2 regions of the Oceanobacillus sp. FSL W7-1309 genome follow, and region 2 is predicted to be linked to the other one. Evidence: a T-box and tRNA genes for the amino acid it is inferred to sense, from the RefSeq annotation. Region 2 holds a T-box; the other holds one or more tRNA genes.
The links. A T-box is a leader RNA that pairs with one kind of tRNA and senses whether it is charged. The one in region 2 lies ahead of argS (arginine--tRNA ligase), so its partner is inferred to be a tRNA-Arg.
Positions count from the first base shown of each region.

Region 1: it has a tRNA-Arg gene. The T-box ahead of argS (arginine--tRNA ligase) is inferred to sense a tRNA for this amino acid. The anticodon was not compared.

Region 1 is NZ_JBBOBX010000001.1:1,567,877-1,576,205, reverse strand. It holds rRNA gene NST46_RS07270 (23S ribosomal RNA) at 1-2,495, opposite strand, end outside; rRNA gene NST46_RS07265 (16S ribosomal RNA) at 2,676-4,237, opposite strand; tRNA gene NST46_RS07260 (tRNA-Ala) at 4,467-4,542, opposite strand; tRNA gene NST46_RS07255 (tRNA-Pro) at 4,555-4,631, opposite strand; tRNA gene NST46_RS07250 (tRNA-Arg) at 4,635-4,711, opposite strand; tRNA gene NST46_RS07245 (tRNA-Leu) at 4,715-4,803, opposite strand; tRNA gene NST46_RS07240 (tRNA-Gly) at 4,811-4,885, opposite strand; tRNA gene NST46_RS07235 (tRNA-Leu) at 4,908-4,992, opposite strand; tRNA gene NST46_RS07230 (tRNA-Lys) at 4,996-5,071, opposite strand; tRNA gene NST46_RS07225 (tRNA-Thr) at 5,121-5,196, opposite strand; tRNA gene NST46_RS07220 (tRNA-Val) at 5,200-5,275, opposite strand; rRNA gene rrf (5S ribosomal RNA) at 5,287-5,402, opposite strand; rRNA gene NST46_RS07210 (23S ribosomal RNA) at 5,521-8,329, opposite strand, start outside.
Region 2 is NZ_JBBOBX010000001.1:1,897,268-1,905,596, forward strand. It holds gene NST46_RS08965 (DUF4097 family beta strand repeat-containing protein) at 1-335, shown strand, start outside; gene safA (SafA/ExsA family spore coat assembly protein) at 660-1,268, shown strand; T-box leader at 1,318-1,530, shown strand; gene argS (arginine--tRNA ligase) at 1,580-3,265, shown strand; gene csaA (chaperone CsaA) at 3,315-3,647, opposite strand; gene NST46_RS08985 (efflux RND transporter permease subunit) at 3,950-4,498, shown strand; gene NST46_RS08990 (lysophospholipid acyltransferase family protein) at 4,668-5,258, shown strand; gene NST46_RS08995 (DUF6434 domain-containing protein) at 5,455-6,030, shown strand; gene NST46_RS09000 (DUF6044 family protein) at 6,100-7,800, opposite strand; gene rffA (dTDP-4-amino-4,6-dideoxygalactose transaminase) at 7,763-8,329, opposite strand, start outside.

The DNA of each region.
Region 1 (8,329 bases), 330 kb from region 2:
TGAACTCTTGGGGGAGATAAGCCTGTTATCCCCGGGGTAGCTTTTATCCGTTGAGCGATGGCCCTTCCATGCGGAACCACCGGATCACTAAGCCCGACTTTCGTCCCTGCTCGACTTGTAGGTCTCGCAGTCAAGCTCCCTTGTGCCTTTACACTCTACGAATGATTTCCAACCATTCTGAGGGAACCTTTGGGCGCCTCCGTTACCTTTTGGGAGGCGACCGCCCCAGTCAAACTGCCCGCCTGACACTGTCTCCGAACCGGATCACGGTCCTGGGTTAGAATGTCCATACAGCCAGGGTGGTATCCCACGGATGCCTCCACCGAAGCTAGCGCTCCGGTTTCCAAGGCTCCCACCTATCCTGTACAAGCTGCACAGACATTCAATATCAGGCTACAGTAAAGCTCCACGGGGTCTTTCCGTCCTGTCGCGGGTAATGCGCATCTTCACGCATAGTATAATTTCACCGGGTCTCTCGTTGAGACAGTGCCCAAGTCGTTGCACCTTTCGTGCGGGTCGGAACTTACCCGACAAGGAATTTCGCTACCTTAGGACCGTTATAGTTACGGCCGCCGTTTACTGGGGCTTCGGTTCAAAGCTTCGCCTTGCGGCTAACATTTCCCCTTAACCTTCCAGCACCGGGCAGGTGTCAGCCCCTATACTTCGCCTTTCGGCTTCGCAGAGACCTGTGTTTTTGCTAAACAGTCGCTTGGGCCTATTCACTGCGGCTCCATGTAAATGAAGCACCCCTTCTCCCGAAGTTACGGGGTCATTTTGCCGAGTTCCTTAACGAGAGTTCTCCCGCTCACCTTAGGATTCTCTCCTCGCCTACCTGTGTCGGTTTGCGGTACGGGCACCTATGATCTAACTAGAGGCTTTTCTTGGCAGTGTGAAATCCGGAACTTCGGTACTAAATTTCCCTCCCCATCACAGCTTGAAATTGCCAGACGGATTTGCCTATCTGACTTTCTCACTGCTTGGGCGCACATATCCATCAGTGCGCATTCCTTATCCTACTGCGTCCCCCCATCGCTCAAACAATCATGAGGTGGTACAGGAATATCTACCTGTTGTCCATCGCCTACGCCTTTCGGCCTCGGCTTAGGTCCCGACTAACCCTGAGAGGACGAGCCTTCCTCAGGAAACCTTAGGCATTCGGTGAAAGAGATTCTCACTCTTTTTTCGCTACTCATACCGGCATTCTCACTTCTAAGCGCTCCACCAGTCCTCACGGTCTGACTTCACAGCACTTAGAACGCTCTCCTACCATTGTTCGTAAGAACAATCCGCAGCTTCGGTGATACGTTTAGCCCCGGTACATTTTCGGCGCAGAGTCACTCGACCAGTGAGCTATTACGCACTCTTTAAATGATGGCTGCTTCTAAGCCAACATCCTGGTTGTCTGGGCAACTCCACATCCTTTTCCACTTAACGTATACTTTGGGACCTTAGCTGGCGGTCTGGGCTGTTTCCCTTTCGACTATGAACCTTATCACCCATAGTCTGACTCCCAAGTAAAAGTAACTGGCATTCGGAGTTTGACTGAATTCGGTAACCCGGTGAGGGCCCCTAGTCCAATCAGTGCTCTACCTCCAGTACTCTATTTCTTGAGGCTAGCCCTAAAGCTATTTCGGAGAGAACCAGCTATCTCCGTGTTCGATTGGCATTTCACCCCTACCCACACCTCATCCCCGCATTTTTCAACATACGTGGGTTCGGGCCTCCAGTCAGTGTTACCTGACCTTCACCCTGGACATGGGTAGATCACACGGTTTCGGGTCTACGACCGCATACTCATTCGCCCTATTCAGACTCGCTTTCGCTGCGGCTCCGTGTCTTCCACTTAACCTTGCATACGATCGTAACTCGCCGGTCCATTCTACAAAAGGTACGCCGTTACCCATTAACGGGCTTCGACTACTTGTAGGCACACGGTTTCAGGTTCTATTTCACTCCCCTTCCGGGGTGCTTTTCACCTTTCCCTCACGGTACTGGTTCACTATCGGTCACTAGAGAGTATTTAGCCTTGGGAGATGGTCCTCCCGGATTCCGACGGAATTCCACGTGTTCCGCCGTACTCAGGATACACTCCGGAGGGAATTCTTTTTCAACTACAGGGCTGTTACCTTCTGTGGCTGACCTTTCCAGGTCGATTCATTTAAAGAATTCCTTGGTAACTCCGAGTGGAGTGTCCTACAACCCCAGAAAGCAAGCTTTCTGGTTTGGGCTCTTTCCGTTTCGCTCGCCGCTACTCAGGAAATCGATTTTTCTTTCTCTTCCTCCGGGTACTGAGATGTTTCAGTTCCCCGGGTCTACCTCATGCACCCTATGTATTCAGATGCATGTACTGTTCCATTACGAACAGTGGGTTCCCCCATTCGGAAATCCCCGGATCAAAGTTTACTTACAACTCCCCGAGGCATATCGGTGTTAGTCCCGTCCTTCATCGGCTTCTAGTGCCAAGGCATCCACCGTGCGCCCTTATTCACTTAACTAAGTTACAGTAAATAAGCGTACTAATTTATTAGCCTTGCTTTTATTTAAAAATATTGATGTCGTTGTTACTCTTATTTAGTTTTCAAGGTACAAATAGAGAGATTTACTCTCTCAAAACTGAACCAAACAACACAGTATGTCCTTCCTACCCGAAGGTAGGGTTCCGTAATAATCCTTAGAAAGGAGGTGATCCAGCCGCACCTTCCGATACGGCTACCTTGTTACGACTTCACCCCAATCATTAGTCCCACCTTCGGCGGCTGGCTCCAAAAGGTTACCTCACCGACTTCGGGTGTTACCAACTCTCGTGGTGTGACGGGCGGTGTGTACAAGGCCCGGGAACGTATTCACCGCGGCATGCTGATCCGCGATTACTAGCGATTCCGGCTTCATGTAGGCGAGTTGCAGCCTACAATCCGAACTGAGAATGGTTTTATGGGATTGGCTTGACCTCGCGGGTTCGCTTCCCTTTGTTCCATCCATTGTAGCACGTGTGTAGCCCAGGTCATAAGGGGCATGATGATTTGACGTCATCCCCACCTTCCTCCGGTTTGTCACCGGCAGTCACCTTAGAGTGCCCAACTGAATGCTGGCAACTAAGATCAAGGGTTGCGCTCGTTGCGGGACTTAACCCAACATCTCACGACACGAGCTGACGACAACCATGCACCACCTGTCACTCTGTCCCCGAAGGGAAAACTCTATCTCTAGAGGTATCAGAGGATGTCAAGACCTGGTAAGGTTCTTCGCGTTGCTTCGAATTAAACCACATGCTCCACCGCTTGTGCGGGCCCCCGTCAATTCTTTTGAGTTTCAGCCTTGCGGCCGTACTCCCCAGGCGGAGTGCTTAATGCGTTAACTTCAGCACTAAGGGGCGGAAACCCCCTAACACCTAGCACTCATCGTTTACGGCGTGGACTACCAGGGTATCTAATCCTGTTCGCTACCCACGCTTTCGCTCCTCAGCGTCAGTTACAGACCAGAGAGTCGCCTTCGCCACTGGTGTTCCTCCACATCTCTACGCATTTCACCGCTACACGTGGAATTCCACTCTCCTCTTCTGTACTCAAGTCCTCCAGTTTCCAATGACCCTCCACGGTTAAGCCGTGGGCTTTCACATCAGACTTAAAAGACCGCCTGCGAGCGCTTTACGCCCAATAATTCCGGACAACGCTTGCCACCTACGTATTACCGCGGCTGCTGGCACGTAGTTAGCCGTGGCTTTCTGGTTAGGTACCGTCAAGGTTGGGTCAGTTACTACCCAACTTGTTCTTCCCTAACAACAGAGTTTTACGATCCGAAAACCTTCATCACTCACGCGGCGTTGCTCCGTCAGACTTTCGTCCATTGCGGAAGATTCCCTACTGCTGCCTCCCGTAGGAGTCTGGGCCGTGTCTCAGTCCCAGTGTGGCCGATCACCCTCTCAGGTCGGCTACGCATCGTCGCCTTGGTGAGCCGTTACCTCACCAACTAGCTAATGCGCCGCGGGCCCATCTGTAAGTGACAGCCGAAACCGTCTTTTATCTTCTCACCATGAGATGAAAAGTGTTATCCGGTATTAGCTCACGTTTCCGCGAGTTATCCCGATCTTACAGGCAGGTTGCCCACGTGTTACTCACCCGTCCGCCGCTCATTCCATAAACATTACCCCGAAGGGTTCTGTTTATTTCCTGCGCTCGACTTGCATGTATTAGGCACGCCGCCAGCGTTCGTCCTGAGCCAAGATCAAACTCTCCATAAAAGTTTGTAATACTTAGCTTTTGTAGAAGCTGACTTCTACTTGTTTTAAAAAGAAAAACGAGTTTTCTTTTTCTTGACATACTGGTTGTTTTGTTCAGTTTTCAAAGAGCAAATTTGTTGTCTTTTTTTAAAAGCGACTTTACTAATATATCATATACATCACTATATTGTCAACAATCTTTTAAAAGTTTTTAAAAGACTATTTTGTAGTAAGAATCAAACTTTTAAATTGGTGGAGCCTAGCGGGATCGAACCGCTGACCTCCTGCGTGCAAGGCAGGCGCTCTCCCAGCTGAGCTAAGGCCCCGTATAAATAAAATGGTCGGGAAGACAGGATTCGAACCTGCGACCCCTTGGTCCCAAACCAAGTGCTCTACCAAGCTGAGCTACTTCCCGTTATGGCGCGCCCGAGAGGAGTCGAACCCCTAACCTCTTGATCCGTAGTCAAACGCTCTATCCAATTGAGCTACGGGCGCATATGGTGCCGAGGACCGGAATCGAACCGGTACGGTAGTCACCTACCGCAGGATTTTAAGTCCTGTGCGTCTGCCAGTTCCGCCACCCCGGCAAGGGTTTGGAGCGGAAGACGGGATTCGAACCCGCGACCCCCACCTTGGCAAGGTGGTGTTCTACCACTGAACTACTTCCGCGCTTGGCAATGTTTAAATTAAATGGTGCGGGTGAAGGGACTTGAACCCCCACGTCCGAAGACACTAGATCCTAAGTCTAGCGCGTCTGCCAATTCCGCCACACCCGCAAATGGTGAGCCATGAAGGATTCGAACCTTCGACCCTTTGATTAAAAGTCAAATGCTCTACCGACTGAGCTAATGGCTCAAAAATATATATTACATACTATTGATAATTATTATTCACTTGTGAAAAGTGGTGCCGGCCAGAGGACTTGAACCCCCAACCTACTGATTACAAGTCAGTTGCTCTACCAATTGAGCTAGGCCGGCAAATGGTGGAGGATGCAGGGCTCGAACCTGCGACCCCCTGCTTGTAAGGCAGGTGCTCTCCCAGCTGAGCTAATCCTCCGATTTATATCTGCCTGGCGGCGTCCTACTCTTGCAGGGGCAAAGCCCCAACTACCATCGGCGCTGAAGAGCTTAACTTCTGTGTTCGGCATGGGAACAGGTGTGGCCTCTTCGCTATTGCTACCAGACAATCCTCAAAAACAAGGACAAGTTTTATTATATGCATTTCCGAATAAAAATGCAAGGTTTTTTTGAATTTATACCTTAAAAACTAAATAAGAGTAAACAAAACATCAAATAAAGAATTTAGTTAAGTCCTCGATCGATTAGTATCCGTAAGCTCCACGTGTCACCACGCTTCCACACCGAACCTATCAACCTCATCGTCTCTGAGGGATCTTACTCACTCGAAGTGATGGGAAGTCTCATCTTGAGGGGGGCTTCATGCTTAGATGCTTTCAGCACTTATCCTTTCCACACGTAGCTACCCAGCGATGCTCCTGGCGGAACAACTGGTACACCAGCGGTGTGTCCATCCCGGTCCTCTCGTACTAAGGACAGCTCCTCTCAAACTTCCAACGCCCACGACGGATAGGGACCGAACTGTCTCACGACGTTCTGAACCCAGCTCGCGTACCGCTTTAATGGGCGAACAGCCCAACCCTTGGGACCGACTACAGCCCCAGGATGCGATGAGCCGACATCGAGGTGCCAAACCTCCCCGTCGATGTGAACTCTTGGGGGAGATAAGCCTGTTATCCCCGGGGTAGCTTTTATCCGTTGAGCGATGGCCCTTCCATGCGGAACCACCGGATCACTAAGCCCGACTTTCGTCCCTGCTCGACTTGTAGGTCTCGCAGTCAAGCTCCCTTGTGCCTTTACACTCTACGAATGATTTCCAACCATTCTGAGGGAACCTTTGGGCGCCTCCGTTACCTTTTGGGAGGCGACCGCCCCAGTCAAACTGCCCGCCTGACACTGTCTCCGAACCGGATCACGGTCCTGGGTTAGAATGTCCATACAGCCAGGGTGGTATCCCACGGATGCCTCCACCGAAGCTAGCGCTCCGGTTTCCAAGGCTCCCACCTATCCTGTACAAGCTGCACAGACATTCAATATCAGGCTACAGTAAAGCTCCACGGGGTCTTTCCGTCCTGTCGCGGGTAATGCGCATCTTCACGCATAGTATAATTTCACCGGGTCTCTCGTTGAGACAGTGCCCAAGTCGTTGCACCTTTCGTGCGGGTCGGAACTTACCCGACAAGGAATTTCGCTACCTTAGGACCGTTATAGTTACGGCCGCCGTTTACTGGGGCTTCGGTTCAAAGCTTCGCCTTGCGGCTAACATTTCCCCTTAACCTTCCAGCACCGGGCAGGTGTCAGCCCCTATACTTCGCCTTTCGGCTTCGCAGAGACCTGTGTTTTTGCTAAACAGTCGCTTGGGCCTATTCACTGCGGCTCCATGTAAATGAAGCACCCCTTCTCCCGAAGTTACGGGGTCATTTTGCCGAGTTCCTTAACGAGAGTTCTCCCGCTCACCTTAGGATTCTCTCCTCGCCTACCTGTGTCGGTTTGCGGTACGGGCACCTATGATCTAACTAGAGGCTTTTCTTGGCAGTGTGAAATCCGGAACTTCGGTACTAAATTTCCCTCCCCATCACAGCTTGAAATTGCCAGACGGATTTGCCTATCTGACTTTCTCACTGCTTGGGCGCACATATCCATCAGTGCGCATTCCTTATCCTACTGCGTCCCCCCATCGCTCAAACAATCATGAGGTGGTACAGGAATATCTACCTGTTGTCCATCGCCTACGCCTTTCGGCCTCGGCTTAGGTCCCGACTAACCCTGAGAGGACGAGCCTTCCTCAGGAAACCTTAGGCATTCGGTGAAAGAGATTCTCACTCTTTTTTCGCTACTCATACCGGCATTCTCACTTCTAAGCGCTCCACCAGTCCTCACGGTCTGACTTCACAGCACTTAGAACGCTCTCCTACCATTGTTCGTAAGAACAATCCGCAGCTTCGGTGATACGTTTAGCCCCGGTACATTTTCGGCGCAGAGTCACTCGACCAGTGAGCTATTACGCACTCTTTAAATGATGGCTGCTTCTAAGCCAACATCCTGGTTGTCTGGGCAACTCCACATCCTTTTCCACTTAACGTATACTTTGGGACCTTAGCTGGCGGTCTGGGCTGTTTCCCTTTCGACTATGAACCTTATCACCCATAGTCTGACTCCCAAGTAAAAGTAACTGGCATTCGGAGTTTGACTGAATTCGGTAACCCGGTGAGGGCCCCTAGTCCAATCAGTGCTCTACCTCCAGTACTCTATTTCTTGAGGCTAGCCCTAAAGCTATTTCGGAGAGAACCAGCTATCTCCGTGTTCGATTGGCATTTCACCCCTACCCACACCTCATCCCCGCATTTTTCAACATACGTGGGTTCGGGCCTCCAGTCAGTGTTACCTGACCTTCACCCTGGACATGGGTAGATCACACGGTTTCGGGTCTACGACCGCATACTCATTCGCCCTATTCAGACTCGCTTTCGCTGCGGCTCCGTGTCTTCCACTTAACCTTGCATACGATCGTAACTCGCCGGTCCATTCTACAAAAGGTACGCCGTTACCCATTAACGGGCTTCGACTACTTGTAGGCACACGGTTTCAGGTTCTATTTCACTCCCCTTCCGGGGTGCTTTTCACCTTTCCCTCACGGTACTGGTTCACTATCGGTCACTAGAGAGTATTTAGCCTTGGGAGATGGTCCTCCCGGATTCCGACGGAATTCCACGTGTTCCGCCGTACTCAGGATACACTCCGGAGGGAATTCTTTTTCAACTACAGGGCTGTTACCTTCTGTGGCTGACCTTTCCAGGTCGATTCATTTAAAGAATTCCTTGGTAACTCCGAGTGGAGTGTCCTACAACCCCAGAAAGCAAGCTTTCTGGTTTGGGCTCTTTCCGTTTCGCTCGCCGCTACTCAGGAAATCGATTTTTCTTTCTCTTCCTCCGGGTACTGAGATGTTTCAGTTCCCCGGGTCTACCTCATGCACCCTATGTATTCAGATGCATGTACTGTTCCATTACGAACAGTGGGTTCCCCCATTCGGAAA
Region 2 (8,329 bases):
AACTGCAAGATATTCAAAGTACACATGTTACGAGTGAAGCAGATAACGGACAAATACATTTAGAAAATGTAGATGGAGAGCTTACAGGAAGAACAAGCAACGGGAAAATTACTCTAATTACGGAACACTTAGATCGTCCGATTGATTTTAGCACCAATAATGGGCAAATAAATATCCAAGCAGAAAATGAACCGACAAATGCCATTTTTGATGTGAAGGTAGATAATGGAAGTGTAAAAATCTTTGGTAATTCTAATTGGGATACAGTTGTAGGGAATGGAGATAATCTTATTAAGCTAACAACCGATAACGGTAGTATTACAGTAGAAAAATAGAGATTGTGTAATCGCGTTTAAATTAGATTTTCAGCTAATTTAAACGCGATTTTTTGACAGGTAAGAAAGTATAAAACTTTTTCTATCTGCATAAGTGCCTAAGGCTTGCATTTAAGAGTATAAGAGGTTATGAGAAAGCAAAGTGCATTTTCTAAGAATCACTTTCACGAATGCCAGGTTTACTAAAAAGGTGTTTCAAGAGCGTTTGATATTAATGCGTAATCTTTACGTAATCATTCTGTAAAAATACATCCAATTTTTTTATAATGATTTTTTCTATGAAACTATATATCCTATTAACATAGAAATAAGGAGGATATAAATATGTTCAAAAAGATTAGCACATTCATTTTTGCGTTAGTTATTTCAATATCATTACTAGTACCAACTGCTGCGTTTGCAGCTAGTTCTTATACCGTAGTTCCTGGTGATACAATGTGGAAAATCGCTCTGAAAACTCAAACAGGAGTGAGTGAGATTATCAAAGCGAATGCACAATTAAAAAATCCAAATCTTATATATCCAGGACAAAGCTTGCGGATCCCAACAAATAGTGACGATCTAGTGGAACAAGAAGTGATCAAGCTCGTAAATGCGGAAAGAGCAAAGGCTGGACTACCTGCATTGAAATATGATTGGGAGCTTGCTAGAGTTGCAAAGCATAAGTCGCAAGATATGAAAGACAAAGGATATTTCAGTCATACAAGCCCTACATACGGATCACCGTTTACGATGATGAAAAACTATGGAATCAACTACAAATCAGCTGGTGAAAACATTGCAAAAGGTCAAAGCACTGCACAGCAAGTTGTTAATGCTTGGATGAACAGTTCAGGTCACAGAGCGAACATCTTAAGTAAAGATTATACGCATATTGGTGTCGGTTATGTGAAGTCCGGTCACTACTGGACACAAATGTTTATGAAAAAATAAATAGATGTTGATTTTTAGTTGGAAATCATATATACTAACGAAAATTATATTGAATTCGATGATGAAGAGAGTAGTTATGATGGTAACGCAAGCGAGTTGGGGGATGGTGTGAGCCCAATCGTTCTATCCTAATGAAGCGGACTTCTGAGAAACAGCCCGAAATGCAACAGAGTAGGGTGTAGTCGGGTAATGGCCGTTATCCATTTATGAGTTGGTTTTGATGAACAATAAGAGTGGTACCGCGGGTAATCTCGTCTCTATATAGAGGCGGGATTTTTTTGTGTTTACTGATGAAAAGGAGGCTGAAAATAATGGATGCCGTAAAAGCATATGCAGTGGAAATGACCGTACATTTAAACGGTCTGCTAAAGCTGGGAGAAGTTATGAATCTAATCGAAAAGCCGAAGTTTGAGGAGCAAGGTGATTTAGCATTTCCGTGTTTTACACTTGCTAAGGAATTGAGAAAGGCTCCAAACATAATTGCGCAAGAGTTAGCAGAAAAAATAGACCATCCAATCTTGGAGAAGGTTGTCGCGGATGGTCCGTATGTCAATGCCTTTTTAAATAAAAGAATGGTTAGTAAACATGCCTTAACATCCATCCTTAAGGATGGTTCGGCATATGGTTCGATAAATTATGCTGAAAAGAAAAATATTACAATTGATTTTTCATCTCCAAACATTGCAAAGCCCTTTTCAATGGGGCACTTACGTTCAACCGTAATTGGTAATTCACTTGCAAATATTGTTGAGAAATGTGGCTATCAAGCGATTCGAATTAATCATCTTGGTGATTGGGGCACACAATTCGGAAAGCTCATCGTGGCATATAAATTATGGGGCAATGAGGCGCGTGTAAAAGAGGAGCCAATTCAAGAACTGCTAAAGCTGTACGTACAGTTTCATGCTGAAGCGGAAAACGACTCAAGGTTAGAAGACGATGCAAGAGCTTGGTTCAAAAAGTTGGAGGATGGTAATGAAGAGGCTCTTTCCCTTTGGACGTGGTTCCGAGATGAATCTCTTCAAGAGTTCGGGAAAATTTATAATTTATTAGGAGTTCATTTCGATTCCTACCATGGGGAAGCGTTTTATAATGATAAAATGGAGCGAATCGTCAGCCGTCTGGAGGAAAGTGACCTGCTGCAATTATCCGATGGAGCGGAAGTGGTAGACTTAGCTGAACATGACTTAGCGCCTTGTTTAATCAAGAAGTCAGATGGTGCAACCCTCTATGCGACGAGAGATTTAACCGCTGCTGTTTATAGACAGGAAACCTATAAATTTGAAAGATCATATTATGTTGTTGGTCACGAGCAAAGCTTGCATTTTGAGCAAATTTTCTTAGTGCTCCAAAAGCTTGGATACGATTGGGCAAAGCAATTAACACATATTCCATTTGGTTTTATACTGAAAGATGGAAAAAAGATGTCTACGCGAAAAGGGAAGGTCGTTTTATTAGAAGAAGTTATTCAAGAGGCGATTCGACTCGCAGAACAGATTATTGCTGAGAAAAACCCAAGCTTACAAAATAAAGCAGATATAGCAGAAGTGGTGGGAGTTGGGGCGATTATTTTCCATGATTTAAAGAATGACAGACAAAATAATATTGAGTTCTCATTGGAAGATATGCTGAAATTTGAAGGAGCAACTGGACCTTATGTACAATACACACATGCAAGAGCCTGTTCCATCTTGAGAAAAGCCGAATATGAGGATACAGCAACGAAAGGCTTAAATGATAGCTATAGCTGGTCTGTTGTGAAATTGTTAATGGAGTTTCCGGCAGCCATTGAGCGAAGCTTTAATTACCAGGCGCCTTCCCAAATTGCCAAATACCTTATTGATCTATCGCAGGAATTTAATAAATACTATGGGAATATTAAAATTTTATCTGAGGATGAGGAACTAGAAAGTCGACTTGGATTGGTAAAAGCGACAACCATTGTTTTAAAAGAAGGATTGCGATTGCTTGGAGTGAAAGCTCCGGATGAGATGTAATTTGCTTGGGTTAACTTCCCCTCGAAGTCAACAGAGGGGAGAATAATCCTTACCCAATCGGCGTACCATTTTCCACGACTTCATCTGGCGCAAGCAGGATAACGTCATTTTCACCTGCAACACCTCCAAGTACCAATACTTCTGATTTATACCCAGCAATACGCATTGGTGGAAAGTTCACGACTGCAACGACTTGTCGGCCGATTAATTGTTCGGGAGTATACCGTTCTGTGATTTGAGCGGATGAATTTTTTTTGCCGACTTCTGCTCCAAAATCAATTTCTAGCTTTATTGCAGGTTTCCGGGCTTCTTTAAAAAGCTCAGCATGGATGATGGTACCAATTCGAATATTTAATTTTTGAAAGTCCTCAATTGTTGCCATGTGAAATACGCTCCAATCCTTGAATATTTTTCTATTACTATACTACAAGTGTTTCATAATTGAAAAAATATAATACTTAGTTATTTTATATAGCTAGTCAAAAACAGTACCGTAGTGATAAAAATGAAGGCAATATTAAAAAGCCAACTATCACTCAAGAAAAAATACAATAATTATTCTGTAAAGAAGTGTGACATTTTCCAAGTGTTACACTTCTTTTACTTTTTCCTGGTATAACTGTCCGTATGATTCTATCTTATTCAATAAGTCTTAAGTCCACACAACAGGAGCTCCTAACCGATATGATTCTTATCTTTGTTATCTCTATTTTCCTCGTATACCTAGTAATGGCCGTGCAATTTAACCATTTAGCACATCCAATTATTGTAATGTCGGTTATTCCAATGGCCTTTGTGGGTGTTGTTTTAGGTTTATTCGCCACGCAACGAGAGCTAAGTATCATGTCAGGTATGGGAATTATTATGCTTATTGGGATTGTATTAAATAATGCGATTCTACTTATTGATCGAACAAACCAATTGCGAAGAGAAGGTATTCCTGTGAATGATGCAGTGGTCAAGGCGGGTAAAGATCGTATTCGACCAATTTTTATGACGACTTTTACAACGGTTGGTGGTATGCTGCCACTTGCATTAGCAACCGGAACAACTGGGAATTATCAAGCAACAATGGCGACAGCAGTTATTTCTGGACTGATGTTTGCAACATTGATTACATTGTTTTTAGTTCCAGCAGTTTACCGTACATTCAATGCAATAGGAAATGGTTTCGGTCGATTGTTTAAACCAAGGAGTAAAGAACAAAAGACAGTAGAGGATCAAGCGGTATAAAAGATAAGAGTTCCTTCCAAAATAGAATTGGGAGGAATTTTTTATGGATTGCTATTTTCAAGCTATAATGTAAAATAACAATCAGCATTCACATAAAAATTAGTACCAGTTACTAATACTATATGCTAAAATAGATATATACTATTATTATAGAAAAGAGGAATAAGCCATGTATTATTTTGCAGCTTATTTATTAAAGTTCATTTTAAGTTTATTTGGCAGAATCAAGGTATATCAAAAAGAAAACTTACCTCAATCCGGAGGATATATTATAGCATGCACCCATACAGGATGGGTTGATATATTGTGGTTAGGCGTATCGGTATTACCCACCAAGATATATTATATGGCAAAGAAGGAGTTATTCCAAACAGGTTTTACAAAATGGCTAATGGAAAACTTACACGCCTTTCCGGTTGATCGTGAAAACCCTGGCCCAAGTTCGATAAAAACACCGCGAAAATTACTAAAGGATAACAAAGTAGTTGGGATTTTCCCTAGTGGAACCAGAACAAGTGAAGAAGCGCCGTTAAAAAGAGGGGCAGTAACGATAGCGACACATTCGAAAGCTCCGATTGTTCCTGTTGCTTATACAGGACCAAATAATTTCACGGAACTATTTAAAAGAAAAAAAGCAAAAATTATTTACGGCGAACCCATTTACTTGTCTGAAGATCACCCGAAAAAAGAAGCGATGGAAATGATGATGGATGAATTGAACGCGGAATTAAATCGCCTGCAGAAAGAAATCGAATTATAATATAAAGTACCTGTTCACAGCTTAAAAGTGATAGGTACTCTACCTATTAGGATATTCTTGTAAAGCAGGCGACTTCCAAGTGAAAGGTACTTATAGTAACTTGTACTCCTTGAATTTAAGATTGCGTGATGTTTATTGATGGTTCGGAACAAGAGTTCTATAATGAAATTAGGTATCAAACATGGAGGCGATATTGTTGAGGCCTAATTTAACAACAGACATGAGTATCCAAAGTTTTAAAGATTTCTATTGGTTAAAAGAAGAACTCCAAATATTTTGCAGAGGAAACGGAATAAGTGCTTCAGGTTCCAAAATAGAGATTTCTAACAGAATTGAGACTTTCCTTCGTACAGGAGAGATAAAAAAACCAATTCGAAAAGCAAAAGGGAACAGAGCAGCGCTACAGATTGAATTGAGTCTTGATACAGTTATTTCAGAAAATCATCGTTGCAGTCAACAAGTAAGAGCTTTTTTCAAAACCGTTATCTCTGACTTTCATTTTTCTACTTATATCCAAAACTATTTCAAAAACAATATCGGAAAAACGTATCGAGATGCTGTAGAAGCTTGGTATAAAGAGGAAGAACGAAAGAAAGATCCATCGTACAAGAAACAAATTGCACCTCAATTTGAATACAATCAATTTATTCACGACTTTTTTGGCGACCCTAGTAATCAAGGGAAAAGTCGCAAGGAAGCAATTGAAGCTTGGAATACGATTAAAAAACTCCCGGGAAGCAATAAATACATCTCTAAGCATTCATCTTTGTAGCAAGCCTTATAACAAGTGTAGAAAAACCAGCATACTGCCCGTTCGTATGCTGGTTTTTTCTACTTCCCCCTAAGACACTGAATAAAGCTCAATTCGCCAAATAGATGAATCAGTTTCAAAGGTTTGCTCATGCTGGAGTCCAAGTTCTTCCGCATTCTCAATAGGAACAGCTGAAAGAATATAGTCTCCACCTAGGTTTTTCAATGCTTCTGTATCGATATCCAGCTGCTCGATAGCTCCATCCCTATTTTTTGTAAACATATAATCTTTACCATGCTCAGCGACATACATATATAATCTACCACCCCATGTATCAAAGTAGTTTTCTAATGTTGCGCTTTTATCTAGTTCTCCAGCAATAACTTCTCTGAATGCATGCTTATACTCGAGTGGAAAGGAGTTGTTGTACGTATCAAGTGTATAGAATCCGTTATATTGTGCGATGGTTGGGTGCATGCCAATGCTCACAACCCGGTAATCCGATTGATCCCTTGCAATATATTCCTCAATTTCATCAAAGAGTTCCTCAGCATAAAATTCTTTAAACGTTGGTGTGTTAATGGCACCGTATCTTAGTTCCTCTGTAGATCCGAATGCTAGGAAACACTGGAGTAAAATTAGAATGCAGGCAATAGCTTTCCCAAATTTTAAATGCTTCCACAAAATTACAAGTGCTAGTGCGAAGCAAATATACCAAATTGGCGGATCGAGAAAATGCACACGAGCAAAGTTGAAGGTATTTGCTAGTGAGAAATTGTCTTTCACCATTCGCCAGCCTTCCCAATACCAAAATGCATACCAAACAGAAACAGCGAAGTTAAATACGAAAAAGCTCATCAACAGCCTCGGCTTTACATTGCTAAATGCTGCAATGAGTAAGGCTAATAAAATCGTTGGGATGATCAGATACGTTTGTAATGCCATGTCATGGGTATGACCGTAGAGAAAGTTTTCCCACGATAGTTCTACACTGCGTTCGAACGTATTATAACCAAGGTCTAATTCATCACGATGGGAAGTAAAGCCCTCATCAAAAAACATGGATACGATAAGCAAATAATCTTTGATTAAATAGATGCCTGTCATGGCAATAATTGCAGTGAAAAATGGCCAATTTATTTGTTTTGACCTTATCCAGTCAATCAACCAAAGAATGCCTAGTAATCCAAGGAAAAAGACAAAGCTAAGTACAAAATTCGAAAAGAATGGGATGATGAATAAAAGAATCCAAAGATATTTCGGTACATCCCAACCATTTTTTCGAATTGTTAAAAACAAATACAACGCTAGTGGGATACCAGCAATTGATAAAACCCCTGATGGCCAATAGGGAAGCATTGCAAACCCTAGAGAAGCTCCAACTGTAATGATGTGTATGTATGTATTAGAGCCTGCTCGGAAAATATGCTTCGACAGTAGAAAATACATGCCAAAAAGCGCAGCAAACCGCATAATCGTTTGACTGATACTATAAGCTGTCATTGGTTCAAAAAGCACATAAAGCCATACGACAGCATCGAATCCGGAAGGAAGGGCGCTTCTTGGTAAACCATTGATTACGTTTGGCAATGTGGTATCTGTCAATGTGAAAATCTGTCCACTCTCGGCAAGAATTTTATACCATACGATATTTGAATCTAAATTATCATGCAAACGAATATGCGTGTCCTCACCTAAAAGGTAATAGGGGAGGAGATATCCTATGAGGATAATACACGCAATCAACATGTATTTATTTTTGATAAAAAAGTTTAATCGTTTCGATAACATGGCTGACATCCTTCGTATTTATTCCATAATAAAGTGGCAGTCGAACGATTCTTTCACTACCCGACGTTGTGTACTGGTCCTTCCCGATAAATTTCCCGAACTCTTGTCCAGCTTTTGCTGAATGTAATGGGACATAATGGGAGACAGCCATCATATTATTTTCCTTTAAATAAGAAATGAGCTCGGAGCGCTCTTGTTCATCTTTCGTTTTAATATAAAACATATGGGCGTTATGCTCACAGTCCGCAGGTATATGCGGTCCCTCTATAATCCTTTCTTCGATTAAGGTTCCAAGTCCGGTCGCATACTGTTCCCACGTACGTAAACGGTTGTTATTTATCGTTTCTGCATGTTCAAGCTGAACAGCCAAATAAGCTGCATTCAACTCACTTAATAGATAAGAGGAACCAATATCTCGCCAGGTATACTTATCGACCATTCCTTTCATGAACTTGGAACGGTCTGTTCCTTTTTCTTGTAATATTTCTGCCCGTTCAATAAGGGATGAGTCATTAATTATAAGAGCTCC